DNA from 2 places in the Cronobacter muytjensii ATCC 51329 genome. Region 1 is predicted to be linked to the other one. Evidence: predicted binding sites of a transcription regulator. Region 1 holds the regulator's gene; the other holds the start of a gene.
What was found. The regulator LexA, encoded in region 1, represses DNA repair genes until DNA is damaged. The targets are predictions, from matches to a motif close to TNCTGTATGTACATACAGNA.
Positions count from the first base shown of each region.

Region 2: AFK63_RS06690 (YebG family protein) is a predicted target of LexA. The motif match lies at 4,767-4,786, and genes of this name have one in related genera.

Region 1 covers NZ_CP012268.1:145,985-153,769, reverse strand. Annotated here, with positions in the region: gene dusA (tRNA dihydrouridine(20/20a) synthase DusA) at 1-55, opposite strand, end outside; gene AFK63_RS00810 (conjugal transfer protein TraF) at 146-1,426, opposite strand; gene AFK63_RS00805 (cupin domain-containing protein) at 1,573-2,079, opposite strand; gene zur (zinc uptake transcriptional repressor Zur) at 2,188-2,703, shown strand; gene AFK63_RS00795 (CsbD family protein) at 2,784-2,993, opposite strand; gene dinF (MATE family efflux transporter DinF) at 3,205-4,512, opposite strand; gene lexA (transcriptional repressor LexA) at 4,635-5,243, opposite strand; gene AFK63_RS00780 (diacylglycerol kinase) at 5,352-5,720, opposite strand; gene plsB (glycerol-3-phosphate 1-O-acyltransferase PlsB) at 5,853-7,785, shown strand, end outside.
Region 2 covers NZ_CP012268.1:1,439,212-1,446,996, reverse strand. Annotated here, with positions in the region: gene exoX (exodeoxyribonuclease X) at 59-721, shown strand; gene ptrB (oligopeptidase B) at 718-2,781, opposite strand; gene AFK63_RS06705 (tellurite resistance TerB family protein) at 2,871-3,554, opposite strand; gene yebF (protein YebF) at 3,670-4,017, opposite strand; gene AFK63_RS21005 (hypothetical protein) at 4,040-4,258, shown strand; gene AFK63_RS06690 (YebG family protein) at 4,402-4,752, opposite strand; gene purT (formate-dependent phosphoribosylglycinamide formyltransferase) at 4,886-6,064, shown strand; gene AFK63_RS06680 (bifunctional 4-hydroxy-2-oxoglutarate aldolase/2-dehydro-3-deoxy-phosphogluconate aldolase) at 6,116-6,754, opposite strand; gene edd (phosphogluconate dehydratase) at 6,812-7,785, opposite strand, start outside.

The DNA of each region.
Region 1 (7,785 bases):
TGGGCGCGATGGAAAAACGATGGGCGGAAAAAGCGTTACGGGATGTGGACGTCATAGTAGCTAAGCGAGTCGAAGTTCGGGCTGAAAAAGGGGCGCTACTATAGCACAAACTTCAGGCAGGGGCGCACAGCGCCCCTGCAAAGGATCAGAAGGTCAGGCTCAGCTGCGCGCCTGCGCCCCAGGTTTCGTCTTCGCCGACGATCCCGGTGAGATCGAGATGCACGCGGTTGAACGGCGCGAAACCAACACCCGCCGTAAACACATTGCTTTCGTTATCCTTCACGTCGGCACGGAAACCGCCGCGCACCGCCAGCCAGCTAAGCGGACGCACTTCAGCGCCGACGCCGACAAACTGTGAGTTCTCTTCGCTCTTAAAGCCTTTGGTTTCCGTCAGATCGCCATCGGCGCTCAGCGTCACCAGATCGTTATGCCAGGCCACACCGGCGGTTACCAGCGGCGAGATCTCATAGGTATCTTTAAAGCCATTAACCTCTTTGGTATCGATATCGCGCGAAAGCAGGTTCTGCCCGCTCAGGCCCACCGTCCAGTTTTCGCCGAAATCCGCCGCCAGGCCAGCGTCGACGTTAAAGCCGGTGTCATCATTGCGGTAGCGATCGCTGTCCCAGTCGCTGCTCTTATAGTTATAAATTGAGACCGAGTAGTTATAGAGCCAGGTTTTTTGCAGCTTCGGCGTGACGCCAACTGACACCGGCACGTCGCCCAGCTGGAACTGGCGAGCGAACGCCACGCCGTAATCGGAGACGATCGCCGCACGGCCAAACGCCGAGGAGGTCAGGCGATCGGTTATCGTGTCGGAGCCATTGATCGCCGCGTTGATTATCTGCCCGCCCGCGTAAAGATCGTCATTTTCAATGCGGCGCAGGTAGTCGATATCGCTCTGATCCACCCGGGTGCTGACGCGCGCGTGCGCATAGGCTTTCGCCACAAATGCCACCGCCAGCACGTCGTTGGGGATACTCACAGCGATACCGCCCGCCGCGCGCGCGTTGGCCGATTTGCCGCGCAGGTTTTCCAGCTCGTCGCCAAGCTCGCCCGCCGCGCCCTGGAACTGGCGCAGCGTGCCGATAGGATCGGCGGCGATATCCCCTGGCGTCAGGCTGTTCACCACATCGCGATAATAATCGACGCGATCGCTGATATGGTCGATTTCATCTTCAAGATTGTCTTTATCGGTAATTTGCGCCTGTAATGCCGGGAGAATCACAGTAATGTCATCATCCGGTTGAGAACGCGCCAGTAACGCCGGGTTAATCAGCACGCCGCTGCCGTAATCGGCTGACGCGACGCCGGTTCCGCCCATTGCATCGTTACGGGCCTGCGCCCAGGTATTTGCCGCACTCGCCTGATTTGCTATCACCATAGAAAGGGCGACGGCTGCCACTGAAGGTTTGATTATATTTTTCACAGTTTACCCGCTTATTATCAACATGAAGGACATCCTCTGCCTTTGCCAGACAGAGACGATTTCTGTTGTGAAGAACGCACTACGCCAGAGGTTGAGGCTTTGTCTCAACGGCAATTCCGGGCTCGTTTCGTGATCGCCCTCATTATTTATAGATTAGGCTTCTTAATTCGTGTAGGTAAGCCATCGTGCGGACCGAAAAATTGTGGCGGGTGATCGATCCAGCGGTCTGGCCGGGTGGCGGCATAGGCGCCGTTGAGCGGGTAATAGATGCGGTTTTCCGGTTTGTTCGCCTCGCCCACCACCAAAAGGCGTACTTCACTATCGGTATTATTAATGAAGGTGTGACAGAGGCCGGTACCAGCCGGAAAGCCGACGCTGTCACCCGGTTTTAACGGCCAGAGCTCACCGTTAAGCCAGACGTCCGGAAACCCTTCCAGCACATAAACAAACTCTTCTTCGCTACTTTCGGCGTGTGGGTAAGACGTGCGACGCCCCGGCGGCAGGCGCTCATGATGAATGCCGAGCCGCGTCAGGCCCGTCCGTTTCGCCAGCGGCGCGCCGACAGACATGCGTTCATTGCTGTCGGGATAAGCCGCGTCGTCGCTGCCCTCCACATCCTGCCAGTGACAAATACAATCAGGCCGAGCTTGCATAGACACCTCCAGATAAGTTACCTGAAAGGTATAACACAGCCGGGATGTCGGTGTTTTGGCCGGTTCATGATAAAGTGATGACTTAATCATGATTCATAGAGGATGCCGATGGATACGACGATTTCGCAGGAAGTTCTGGCGCAGGCTGAAAAGCTCTGCCAGCAACGTAATGTGCGCCTGACTCCGCAGCGCCTCGAAGTGCTGCGTTTAATGACGCTACAGCCAGGCGCCATCAGTGCTTATGATCTGCTCGATCTACTGCGCGCAACCGAACCGCAGGCGAAACCGCCGACCGTCTATCGCGCGCTCGATTTTTTGCTTGAGCAAGGTTTTGTGCATAAGGTGGAGTCCACCAACAGCTACGTGCTGTGTCATCTGTTCGACAACCCGGCGCATACTTCAGCGATGTTTATCTGTGGGCGTTGCGGCGTGGTGAAAGAAGAAGCGGCAGAAGGGGTGGAAGATATTATGCATGCGCTTGCGGCAAAAATGGGCTTTGCGCTGCGCCATAATGTTATCGAAGCACATGGTCTTTGCGCGGCCTGCGCGGAAGTGGAAGCGTGTCGCCATCAGGGGCAATGCGGGCATGACCACAGCATTACAGTGAAAAAGAAAGCGCGTTAAACCAGGCGGGTGGTACATCCTTGTACCGGTGGGCAGGGCAGCCTCAGGGAAATAATACCGTTGAGGTGGTAGCCAGCCGATTACCAGCGGTAATCGTGGCGAGATTCCCAGTCAGTCACTTCCTTGTCGGCTTCATCTTTCGCGTAACCGTAACGTTCCTGGATTTTACCTACCAGCTGGTCACGTTTCCCTTCGATGATAGTCATATCATCGTCGGTTAATTTACCCCATTGTTCTTTCACTTTACCTTTAAACTGTTTCCAGTTACCGCCAGCTTCATCTCTGTTCATAGACGTCTCCTTTAACATTCGGTAGTGAATCAGTCTCACAGGTTTTCCTGTGGGGGCTCAGCCAGAGTTGTCTTCATCATTTGCTGAACGTACTACTTATTTTAGACGTCAATTTTAACCGTGGCGGGATATTCAGAATCTTTAACCATAACGAAGCGCTGACACGGATAATCTATCGGTTGTCACGTCAGCGTTATCGTAGCGGAAAAGCTTAGTGCAGCAGGCGGCCGCGACGCCATAAATAGCCGAGCGACAGTCCGCGCAGCGCCAGAAAAACGGTGAGCGCCAGCCACAGCCCGTGGTTGCCGAGACTCGGGAGCGTCAGCAGCGTGAGGCCAAACCCCAGCGCCGCGACAGCCATACTGTTGCGCATCTCCGCCCCGCGCGTCGCGCCGATAAACATCCCGTCCAGCAGATAACACCAGACGCCGACAACAGGCAGGATCACCTGCCAGAAGAGATAGGGTTGCGCCAGCGCCTGCAGCGAAGGCAGAGAGGTTAACAGCGACACGATCTGCTGCCCCGCGATGGCGTACATCAACGCAAACGCGAGCGCCACCATTCCAGCCTGTCGGCACGCCGCGCGCCAGACGCTGTGCAGCTGCGATTTATCCTTTGCGCCAAACGCCTGCCCGGCATGGGCTTCCACTGCGTAGGCGAACCCGTCGAGCGCATAGGCAGTGAACGTGAGCAAGGTCATCAGGAGCGCGTTAACGGCAACAATATCGCTGCCGAGCCGCGCGCCGAAAACGGTAACAGACGCGAAACAGAGTTGCAGCAGCAGCGAGCGCAGCATGATATCCCGGTTCAGCGCCAGTAGCCTGCCGATGCCGCCGCGCCAGGCGGTTTTCAGCATCGCGAGCGTAATACCACGCAGGCGCAGCACACGGACTGCCATTATCAGCCCGATGCCAAGCGTCGCGTACTCTGCGATGGCGGTCGCGAGCGCTGCGCCCTGCACGTTCAGGCCAAGCCCCATCACAAACCAGAGATCGAGCGCGATATTAAGCAGGTTGCCGACGACGAGCAGAATGACTGGCGCTCTTGCGTACTGCACGCCAAGCAGCCATCCCAGCAAAACCAGGTTCGCCAGCGACGCGGGCGCGCTCAGCCAGCGAATCTCCAGAAATCGTCGTGCCTGCGTCAGCACGGCGTCGCTACCGCCTGTGATATGTAGCGCCAGAGCAATCAGCGGCTCGCGTAGCGCGATAATCAGCGTACCTGCGAGAAGCGCCAGCGCCATTGGCTGCACCAGCGCGCGGGCCAGCGCCGCCGGATCGCGCGCGCCGAACGCCTGTGCGGTAAGGCCGGTGGTGCTCATGCGCAAAAAGAGCAGCAGCATAAAGAGAAAACTGGTGGCGGTCGCGCCGACCGCGACGCCGCCCAGATAAACGGGGCTGTCGAGATGGCCGATTACCGCGGTATCCACCAGCCCGAGCAAGGGCACAGTGATATTGGAGAATATCATTGGCAGCGCGAGGCGCCAGAGGGCTTTGTCGGTAGAGGTCAGAAAAGGCATATGGCGTTCCGATGCCGTTACGCGAAGAAAACCGTGTATAAAATTAGCGGAGCAGGAGAGTCATTACCGTAACCGGGGCGGGCCAGTTACGGTAATGAAGCGTTACGAAGCCGGGAAAGCTGTCAGAGCCACTCGCCGTTGCGAATAACGCCGACCGCCAGGCCTTCGATAGAGAAGTTGTGCTCGCGCAGATCGACAACGATAGGTTTGAACTCGTTATTTTCTGGCAGCAGCTCAACGACATTGCCCTGTTTTTTCAGGCGCTTTACCGTTACTTCATCGTCAATGCGCGCCACAACGACCTGGCCGTTGCGCACATCCTGCGTTTTATGAACTGCTAACAGATCGCCGTCCATAATTCCGATATCTTTCATCGACATCCCGCTTACGCGCAGCAGGAAATCCGCATTCGGCTTAAACAGGCCCGGGTCAACCTGATAGTGGCCTTCGATATGCTGCTGCGCCAGCAGCGGCTCGCCCGCCGCGACACGCCCCACCAGCGGCAGACCGTTTTCTTCTTCCTGCAGCAGACGAATACCGCGCGACGCGCCGGAAACAATCTCAAGCACCCCTTTGCGCGCCAGCGCTTTAAGATGCTCTTCCGCCGCGTTAGGCGAACGGAAACCCAGACGTTGCGCAATCTCCGCGCGCGTAGGCGGCATGCCGGTCTGGCTGATGTGATCCCGAATGAGATCAAACACCTCTTGTTGCCTGGTAGTTAATGCTTTCATTCCGCCCCCTGGGTGCATATACAGTGATGCTGTGAGTATATACAGCTAAAGGCGATTTTAAAACCATAACCGGTTAAAAAAGCGCTTCTTTAGCAATTTCTGGAAAACTTATCGCAAATGCTGCCAGAGCAGCGTGACCCACACGACCAGCGCGAGGATAATCGACAGCAGTACCGCGGCGGACCCCATGTCCTTGGCGCGCCCCGAAAGTTCATGAAATTCAGGGCCAATGCGATCCACCACCGCTTCGATGGCGCTGTTAAGGATCTCAACGATCATCACCAGCATAACGGAGCTAATAAGGAACAAACGGGTCATCGGGTCGACGTCCAGCCAGCAAGCGATAATAATTGCTGCAATAACGGCGACCGCCTCCTGGCGAAACGCAGCTTCATTTTTCCAGGCAGCGCGCAATCCCTTCCAGGAATAGCCTGCTGCTTTAATAATTCGGGTTAACCCCGTGGTGTTATTGGCCATGACAAGAAACCTTTTTTAAATTCAGGCGTCAATGCTAATGCGCTTCGATAAAGAAGCACCACAGAAATTCTACGGAGTTTCTGATATTCTTGCGCCGCAATTGCATTATTAACCAGAGGCTTTACATCGTTTATGTCCGGTTGGCCACGAATTTACTACAAATTACTTAATTTACCATTAAGCGTGCTGGTAAAAAGCAAGTCCATCCCGGCGGCACCCTGCCCCGAACTTGGGCTCGATACTTCACGCCCCATCATGTATGTGCTGCCGTATAACTCGAAGGCGGATCTCCTGACGCTGCGTGCCCAGTGCCTGGCGCACGATCTGCCAGATCCTCTGGAGCCGCTGGTTATCGACGGCACTGAACTGCCGCGCTATGTGTTTATCCACGGCGGCCCCCGCGTGTTCACTTATTACACGCCGAAAGAAGAGTCGATCAAGCTGTTCCACAACTATCTCGACCTGCACCGCAACAACCCGGATCTCGACGTTCAGATGGTGCCGGTCTCTGTGATGTTTGGCCGTGCGCCGGGCCGTGAAAAAGGCGTGGAAAACCCGCCGCTGCGCATGCTGAACGGCATCCAGAAATTCTTCGCGGTCTCCTGGCTTGGTCGCGACAGCTTTGTCCGTTTCTCGCCGCCCGTGTCGCTGCGTCGCATGGCGACGGAGCACGGCACCGACAAACGTATCGCCCAGAAGCTGGCCCGCGTGGCGCGTATGCATTTCGCTCGCCAGCGCCTCGCCGCCGTCGGCCCACGCCTGCCGGCGCGCCAGGATCTCTTTAACAAGCTGCTCTCTTCAAAAGCCATCGCCCGCGCGGTGGAAGATGAAGCGCGTACTAAAAAAATCTCGCATGAGAAAGCCCAGCAGAATGCCGTCGCGTTGATGGAAGAGATTGCCGCGGACTTCTCCTACGAAGCCATTCGTATTACCGATCGCGTCCTGGGCTTTACCTGGAACCGTCTGTATCAGGGTATCAACGTCCATAACGCCGAGCGCGTGCGTCAGCTGGCGCATGATGGTCACGAGATTGTTTATGTGCCCTGCCACCGCAGCCACATGGATTATCTGCTGCTCTCTTATGTGCTTTATCACCAGGGGCTGGTGCCGCCGCACATCGCTGCGGGCATCAACCTGAATTTCTGGCCAGCCGGGCCGATTTTCCGCCGGCTGGGCGCTTTCTTTATTCGCCGCACCTTTAAAGGCAACAAGCTCTATTCGACGGTGTTTCGTGAATATCTGGGCGAGCTTTTCAGCCGCGGCTATTCGGTAGAGTATTTTGTGGAGGGCGGACGTTCGCGCACCGGCCGTCTGCTTGACCCGAAAACCGGCACGCTCTCCATGACTATCCAGGCGATGCTGCGCGGCGGCACGCGTCCAATTACGCTGGTGCCGATTTATATCGGCTATGAACACGTGATGGAAGTGGGCACTTACGCCAAAGAGTTGCGTGGCGCCACCAAAGAAAAAGAGAGCCTGCTGCAGATGCTGCGCGGCCTGAGCAAGCTGCGTAATTTAGGCCAGGGTTACGTGAATTTCGGCGAACCGCTGCCGCTTATCACCTTCCTTAACCAGCATGTGCCGGAGTGGCGCGACGCCATCGACCCGATCGAAGCGGTGCGTCCGGCCTGGCTGACGCCGACAGTGAATGAAATTGCCGCCCAACTGATGGTGCGCATCAACAACGCAGGCGCAGCTAACGCCATGAACCTTTGCTGCACCGCGCTGCTGGCGTCGCGTCAGCGCTCGTTAACCCGCGAGCAACTGACCGAACAGCTGGAGTGCTATCTGAGCCTGCTGCGCAACGTGCCGTACGCGCCAGACGCCACGGTGCCGGACGCCACGGCGACGCAGCTCATCGAGCACGCTCTGCAGATGAACAAGTTCGAGGTCGAGAAAGACACTATCGGCGATATCATCATCCTGCCGCGCGAGCAGGCGGTGCTGATGACTTATTATCGCAATAACATCATGCACATGCTGGTGCTGCCTTCGCTTATCGCCGCCATCGTGACGCAGCACCGCCGTGTCAGCCGCGAGGCAGTTCAACAGCAGGTTGAACTGC
Region 2 (7,785 bases), 1.3 Mb from region 1:
CGCCGCGCCTCTTCAACATGACGGCGGGCATCTGTTTTTCCCTTCCGGCGGAGCGCATATGCTACGGATTATTGATACCGAAACCTGCGGCCTGCAGGGCGGCGTTGTCGAAGTGGCGTCGGTCGATATTATCGACGGCGCTATCGTCAACCCGATGAGCGATCTGGTGCGACCGGACCGCCCTATCAGCCATCAGGCGATGGCGATACATAAGATCACCGAGGCGATGGTCGCGGATAAGCCTTACATTGAGGAAATTATCCCGCGCTATCACGGCAGCCCGTGGTATGTGGCGCATAATGCGAGCTTTGATCGCAAAGTGCTGCCCGAAATGCCCGGTGAGTGGATTTGCACGGTGAAGCTGGCGCGCCGTCTCTGGCCGGGCATTCGCTACAGCAATATGGGACTCTATAAATCGCTCAAGTTGCAGGTGGAGACGCCGCCGGGACTGCATCATCACCGCGCGCTCTTTGACTGCTACATCACCGCAGCGCTGTTGCTGGAGATCATGAAAGTGTCCGGCTGGACGCCGGAGGAGATGGTCAATATCACCGGACGCCCGCAGCTTATCGTCACACTGCCGTTCGGCAAATACCGCGGCGAACCGGTGGCGGAGATCGCCGGGCGCGATCCGGGGTATTTGCGCTGGATGCTCAATAACGTCAAGCAACTCAACCCCGACCTGCGCCTGACGTTAAAGCACTACCTGGATAACGATTAATCCACAAGCGGGTCCGGCGGCAGCGTGCCCTGGGCCAGCCCAATCAGAAAGGCGTACTCCATCGCCACCCCTTCATACGATTTGAAGCGTCCCGACTTCCCGCCGTGCCCGGAATCCATATCGGTACAGAGCAGCAGCAGGTTATTGTCAGTTTTCAGCTCGCGCAGCTTCGCCACCCACTTTGCCGGCTCCCAGTACTGCACCTGTGAATCGTGCAGGCCGGTCGTCACCAGCAGGTGCGGGTAGCGCTGCGCGCTTACCTGGTCATAGGGGCTGTAACTTTTCATATAGTGATAAAAGGTTTCATCCGCCGGGTTGCCCCACTCTTCGAATTCGCCGGTGGTCAGAGGAATGGATTCATCAAGCATCGTGGTGACCACATCGACAAAGGGCACCTGGGCGATGACGCCGCGAAACAGCGCCGGGCGCTCGTTAATCGCCGTGCCCATCAACATGCCGCCCGCGCTGCCGCCCATGCCGAACAGATAATCCGGGTCGCCATAGCCCTGCGCCAGCAGCGCATCGCAGACGTCCAGATAATCATTGAAGGTGTTTTTCTTCTTGAGGAACTTTCCTTCTTCGTACCACTGCTGGCCAAGCTCGCCCCCGCCGCGCACATGGGCGATGGCGTAGACAAAACCCCTGTCCAGCAGGCTCAAGCGGCTGGCGCTGAAATCAGCGTCGATACAGGTGCCGTATGAGCCGTAGCCGTAAACCAGCAGCGGATTTTTTCCTTCGCGGAAATGGTCTTTGTGCCAGACCAGCGATACCGGCACCTCGACCCCGTCGCGCGCCGTGATCCACAGATGTTCGCTGCGGTAGTTGCTGGCGTCGAAGCCCGCCACTTCGGTCTGCTTAAGCACGCGGCGCTCGCCGGTTTCCATATTCAGCTCAAAGAGCGTGTCCGGCATGGTCATTGACGAGTAGCCATAACGCAGCTTGCAGGTTTCCGGCTCCGGGTTATAGGCGACCCACGTCACGTAGGCGGGGTCATCAAAAGCGATGCCGAGCGACTCATGGGTTTTGCGGTTGATTTGCCGCAGGCTGGTGAGGCCGCGCTGACGCTCCTCCACCACCAGCCAGTCGGCGAAGAGCGTAAACCCCTCCAGCATAATGTGCTCGCGCGCCGCAATGATCTCTTCCCAGCGCGCCTCATCGCGCACGCGGCTGCGGTACAAACCGAAGTTTTTCCCGGCGCGATTAGAGCGAATATAAAACATATGCTGAAAGTGATCGACGCTGTATTCGTGATCCTTTCGGCGCGGCAGAAAACTCAGCGGCGGCGCGTCAGGCAGGTCGGCGTTGACCAGCAGCACCTCCGTGGTGGTGGCGCTGCCGAGAAAAATCAGAATGAAATTTTGCGAGGTGGTCTTATAGAGGCTGACGTAGAAGGTCTCGTCTTTCTCTTCATACACCAGTTCGTCCTGGTCGGCGGCAGTATCGAGCGTGTGGCGCCAGATTTGATACGGCAGCAGCGTGACCGGGTGTTTGCGCACGTAATAGAGCGTGCGGGAGTCGTTCGCCCAGACGAAACTCGCCGAGACGTTCTCCAGCACTTCCGGGTACCACTGGCCGGTTTCAAGATTGCGAAAGCGCAGCCCGTACTGGCGGCGGGAAAGAAAATCCTCCGCCACCGCCATCACACGGTTATCCGGCGCGATATCCATCCCGCCCAGCGTGTAGAATTCGCTACGGGCGGCGCGTTTATTGCCGTCCAGCAGAACGTCCCACTCTTCCCATTCGCTGTGGATAACCGACTGGCGCTGATAGATGGCGTATTCGCAGCCGGTTTCATAGATCTGCCGGTAACGATAGCCATTTTTGACATAGGGCGCAGAGACGTCGCGCGGGGGAATACGGCTGACCATTTCAGAGAGCAGCCGTTCCTCCAGCGCGCTCTGGGTGGACATCACGCGGCGTCCGTAGTCATTTTCCTGGTGCAGATAATCCAGCACTTCCGGCTGCGAGCGCGTGTCGTCACGCAGCCAGTAGTAGTTATCAATGCGGGTGTCGCCATGCCGGGTCATGGCGTAAGGTATCGGTTTCGCTTTCGGTGGCATGTCGCTGTTCTTTTTGTTTAACACACTGTAAGGGTGGCAAAACCCGCGCGCGTTGCAAGCGAAACATGCCTGTTTATCGCATTATCTGCTTATCCCGGCAGCGCTTTTTTCTCCTGCTGGATGTCACGCTCGATCTCTTCGCGCACCTCCTGCGGGATTTTCAGGGCGTCGCCGAGCGCCTGCAAATAGCTGCGCTCCATAAAATGGTCAATATCAATGGCCGCACAGCTCAGGAAATAGAGTTCCAGCGCTTCTTCTTCATTTTTCACGTCGGCGGCAAGACGCATCGGGTCGAGCGGCTGGTTAATGGCCTGCTCCACCAATACACGCCCCTGTTCTTCAATGCCCGCGTCGCGCAGCTGACGTTCAATCGCCGCGCGCTCGCTGTCGTCGATATGGCCGTCGCTTTTGGCGGCGAATACCAGCGCGAGAATTAACCGCTCTGCGCGTCTGTCGATCGGCGTCTGCTGCTGACCATATTGCGGCTCATCCTGATGCGCCGCGCGGATTTTATCTTTGTACTTGTTCCACAGTACCGTGCCGGCAACCGCCCCGCCGCCGACCAGCAGCGCGCCGCCGCCATATTTCGCCAGCAGCTTGCGCGATGATTTACTCGCGACCAGCAGCCCGGCCAGGCCGCCCAGCGCGCCGGGAGAGAGAAGTTTATTTAACCCCTTTGAGCGCAGCGCGTCCTGAATCCCTGACGCGCCGGATGATGACCCTGCGCCGCTTTGCCCCAGCATTGACTGAAGCTGTGTTAACCAGTTGCCCATAATGTTCCTCTGCGCGGATTAGTGATAACCCAAGCGTAAGCGAGTGGACGTCAAGATGTGTCGGGAACCGCAAGGAAGGGAAAAGACGCGGCCCGAGATGGCGGGCCGCCGGGGCTCAGTGCTGGTAGTGCGCCTGGCCTGCCGCACAATCAACCCTCACCTGATAATGGATGTCGGTGTTTTTCCCGCGCACGGTGAGCGGCACTGACCATTTGTCATCTTTACCGGTTATCTCTTTGCTGTTGATCCAGGCGACCGGATCGGCCTGGCCCAGCGTTTTCTGATCGTCGGCCCATTTGACAATGCGGTTTTGCAGATAGTCGCGCTTCACGCTCGCGGCGATGCCTTCCGCCGTCATGCCCTCGCATTTCGGGAATGGAACCTGACGCGGATCGTCTGCGCGCGCCGTGCTCACGGCGGCGAGTAAGGCTAAGGAAATCAGGGCTCCTGCTGTTTTTTTCATCGTGCTTCTCCGAAGACGGGTGATGAAAAAAGTCTGGTACAAAAACAGCGAAGCGCAAGCAGCCCACAAAAAAGGAAGGGATAAAAAAAAGCGCTATGAGCGCGGGCGACAGGCGACAGGCGACAGGCGACAGGCGACAGGCGACAGGCGACAGGCGACAGGCGACAGGCGACAGGCGACAGGCGACAGGCGACAGGCGACAGGCGACAGGCGACAGGCGACAGGCGACAGGCAGGAATGATGACCCGTGCGCCTGTTTTAAGCGATACCTGTTTTCAGCGTGCCCCCGCCTTCAGCAAATGCGCAGCATCAGGCGCGAAGACCCGACGTACAAAAACCGCACCGCTACCTCTGAGACAGGCCGCGGCGCAGCGGAGGGGCGAATCAGGCCGCTTTGGTGCGTTTACGCGCGCTGTGCAGCGCGACAGCGCCCTCGTCAGCTTCAGCTGCGTCTTCCTGAGGAGACTGTACCGCGTCGTTGGTTTGCTCGCTCGTTTCCTGCGGCAGACGCCCGGTGCGCACGATAGTGTTAAGGTTGTCTTTCTGTTCCGCCATCCACAGCGCCAGCTGTTCAACCTGACCTTCCGCAAAACCGACAGGCGCCTGCTCCAGCCAGCCTTCCAGGGCTTCGGCTAAATCGAGCATTTTGTCCCAGGCGTCGGCTTCCTTTTTACTGGCAAATGACATTTTTTCCACACCCTCACGGATTACGACGTATTTAATTTCTACCGCCATGATGCAACTCCCGTTACTGTATTTATATACAGTATAACGCCGTCAGGCACGAAAAGCAAACGGGCGCGCGCTGCGCAAAGCAAACGTTTTCGTATATACTGCCGCCAGAATTTCACACAGCAGGAAATCAGCTATGGCTATGTTAGGAACCGCTCTGCGCCCGTCAGCAACCCGCGTGATGCTGCTCGGTTCAGGGGAACTGGGAAAAGAAGTCGCGATTGAGTGCCAGCGTCTTGGTATCGAAGTGATCGCCGTTGACCGCTATGCCGATGCGCCTGCCATGCAGGTGGCGCACCGCAGTCACGTTATTAATATGCTCGACGGCGCGGCGCTGAAGAATCTGGTGGCGCAGGAGATGCCGGATTTTATCGTGCCGGAGATAGAAGCCATCGCCACCGACGCGCTCGTCGAGCTTGAAGAGCAGGGTCAGCGCGTGGTGCCGACCGCGCGCGCCGCGCGTCTGACCATGAACCGTGAAGGCATTCGTCGGCTCGCTGCGGAAGAGCTCGGGCTGCCGACGTCCGCCTATCGCTTCGCCGACAACGAGGCGCAGTTTCGCGAGGCCGTCTCGCAGATTGGCCTGCCCTGCATCGTCAAACCGGTGATGAGCTCCTCCGGCAAAGGCCAGAGCGTTATCCGCAGCGCCGATGCGCTGGATGCCGCCTGGCAGTACGCCCAGCAGGGCGGACGCGCCGGCGCGGGCAAAGTCATCGTCGAAGGCGTGGTGAAATTCGATTTCGAAATCACTCTGCTGACCGTTAGCGCCGCAGACGGCGTGCATTTCTGCGCGCCGATCGGCCATCGCCAGGAAGATGGTGACTACCGCGAATCCTGGCAGCCGCAGCAGATGAGTGATGTGGCGCTGGCGCGCGCGCAAGAGATTGCGCAGAAGGTGGTGCAGGCGCTCGGCGGCTATGGTCTTTTCGGCGTGGAGCTGTTTGTCTGCGGCGACGAGGTGGTGTTCAGCGAAGTGTCGCCGCGCCCGCACGATACCGGCATGGTGACGCTAATCTCTCAGGATCTCTCCGAGTTCGCGCTGCATGTGCGCGCGTTCCTCGGCCTGCCGGTGGGCAGCATTCGCCAGTATGGCCCCGCGGCCTCGGCGGTGATCCTGCCGACGCTCAAGAGTGACGACGTAAAATTTGGCGCGCTGTCCGGCGCGCTCGGCGCGGGGTTGCAGCTGCGTCTGTTCGGGAAGCCGGAAATTGATGGCACTCGCCGTCTCGGCGTGGCGCTCGCTACCGGCGAGACGATTGACGACGCCGTCGCGCGCGCCAACGCTTCTGCCGCGAGTGTGGCGGTTAAAGGCTAAAAAAAACGCGCCGCCTTCTCAGGCGGCGCGTTTGTATCACATGGCGCAATATTACTGCGCGCCTTCCACCGCTTCGCGAGCCAGTTTCGTGATGCGATCCCAGTCGCCCGCTTCCATCGCGTCCGCCGGCACCAGCCAGGAGCCGCCGATGCACAGCACGCTTTTCAGCGCCAGGTAGTCGCGGTAGTTCGCCGGAGAGATGCCGCCGGTCGGGCAGAAACGCACCTGGGAGAACGGACCTGCGATAGCCTGCAGCGCTTTGGTGCCGCCGTTCGCTTCCGCCGGGAAGAATTTGAACTCTTTCAGGCCGTAATCCATGCCCAGCATCAACTCGGACACGGTGCTGATGCCCGGGATCAGCGGGATAGCGCCTTCGGTCGCGGCTTTCAGCAGCGGCTCGGTAAGGCCAGGGCTGATGGCGAACTGCGCGCCGGCTTCGGTCACTTCTTTCAACTGCTGCGCGTTGAGCACGGTGCCCGCGCCGACGATGGCCTCCGGCACGTCTTTGGCGATAGCGCGGATAGCGTCCATCGCGCACGGGGTGCGCAGGGTCACTTCCAGTACGCGTACGCCGCCTGCCAGTAGCGCCTTCGCCATCGGGACCGCATGCTCCAGCTTGTTAATCACAATCACCGGCACGACCGGACCGCTTTTCAGGATCTGCTCGGCACTCGTTTTCCAGTTTTTCATCTGTGGATCTCTCCCGCCATTTTTAAAAAGTGAGGTGCGCGCCTGCGCACCTGATAGTCAGAAATCGATGCAGGTCGCGCCCTGCTCCGCCCCGGACAGCTTTTCACGCAGCGCGCCGAACAGCTCGCGCCCCGTTCCCACGCGCTGGGCGCTGAGATCCGGGTGGTACGGCTCGCGGCGCGCCAGCTCGGCGTCATCCACCAGCAGCGTCAGTTCGCCAGTCTGGCCATTCACGCGGATAATATCGCCGTCGCGCACTTTCGCGAGCAGGCCGCCGTCGTAAGCTTCAGGCGTCACATGGATGGCCGAAGGCACTTTCCCCGACGCGCCGGAAAGGCGACCGTCCGTGACCAATGCAATTTTGAAACAGCGGTCCAATAATACACCAAGCGGCGGCATAAGTTTATGTAATTCTGGCATACCGTTCGCTTTTGGCCCCTGATGTCTTACTACCACGACACAGTCGCGATCCAGCAGCCCGGCTTCAAAGGCAGGCATAACGTCATGCTGGCTCTCGAACACCACGGCAGGCGCTTCCACCACCTGGTTTTCCGCTGGTACGGCGGAGGTTTTCATGACCGCACGGCCCAGATTGCCGCTCAGCACTTTGGTGCCGCCATGCACTGAAAACGGCTTGTCGATGGTGGCGATAATGGCGTTATCGAGCGAGGCTTGCGCCCCGTCGCGCCAGGCGAGTTCGCCGTTGTCGAGCCACGGCTCCTGGGTGTAACGCGCAAGCCCAAAGCCCGCCACGGTATTGACATCCTCATGCAGCAGGCCGCCTTTCAGCAGCTCGCGCATCAGCACCGGCACGCCGCCTGCGGCCTGGAAGTGGTTGATATCCGCCGGGCCATTCGGGTAAAGACGCGCCAGCAGCGGCACCGCCTCGGAGAGCTCCGAGAAGTCGTCCCAGTTGATGATGATGCCCGCCGCGCGCGCCATCGCCACCAGATGCATGGTGTGGTTCGTGGAACCGCCGGTCGCGAGCAGCGCCACAATGCCGTTCACCACCACTTTTTCATCCACCAGTT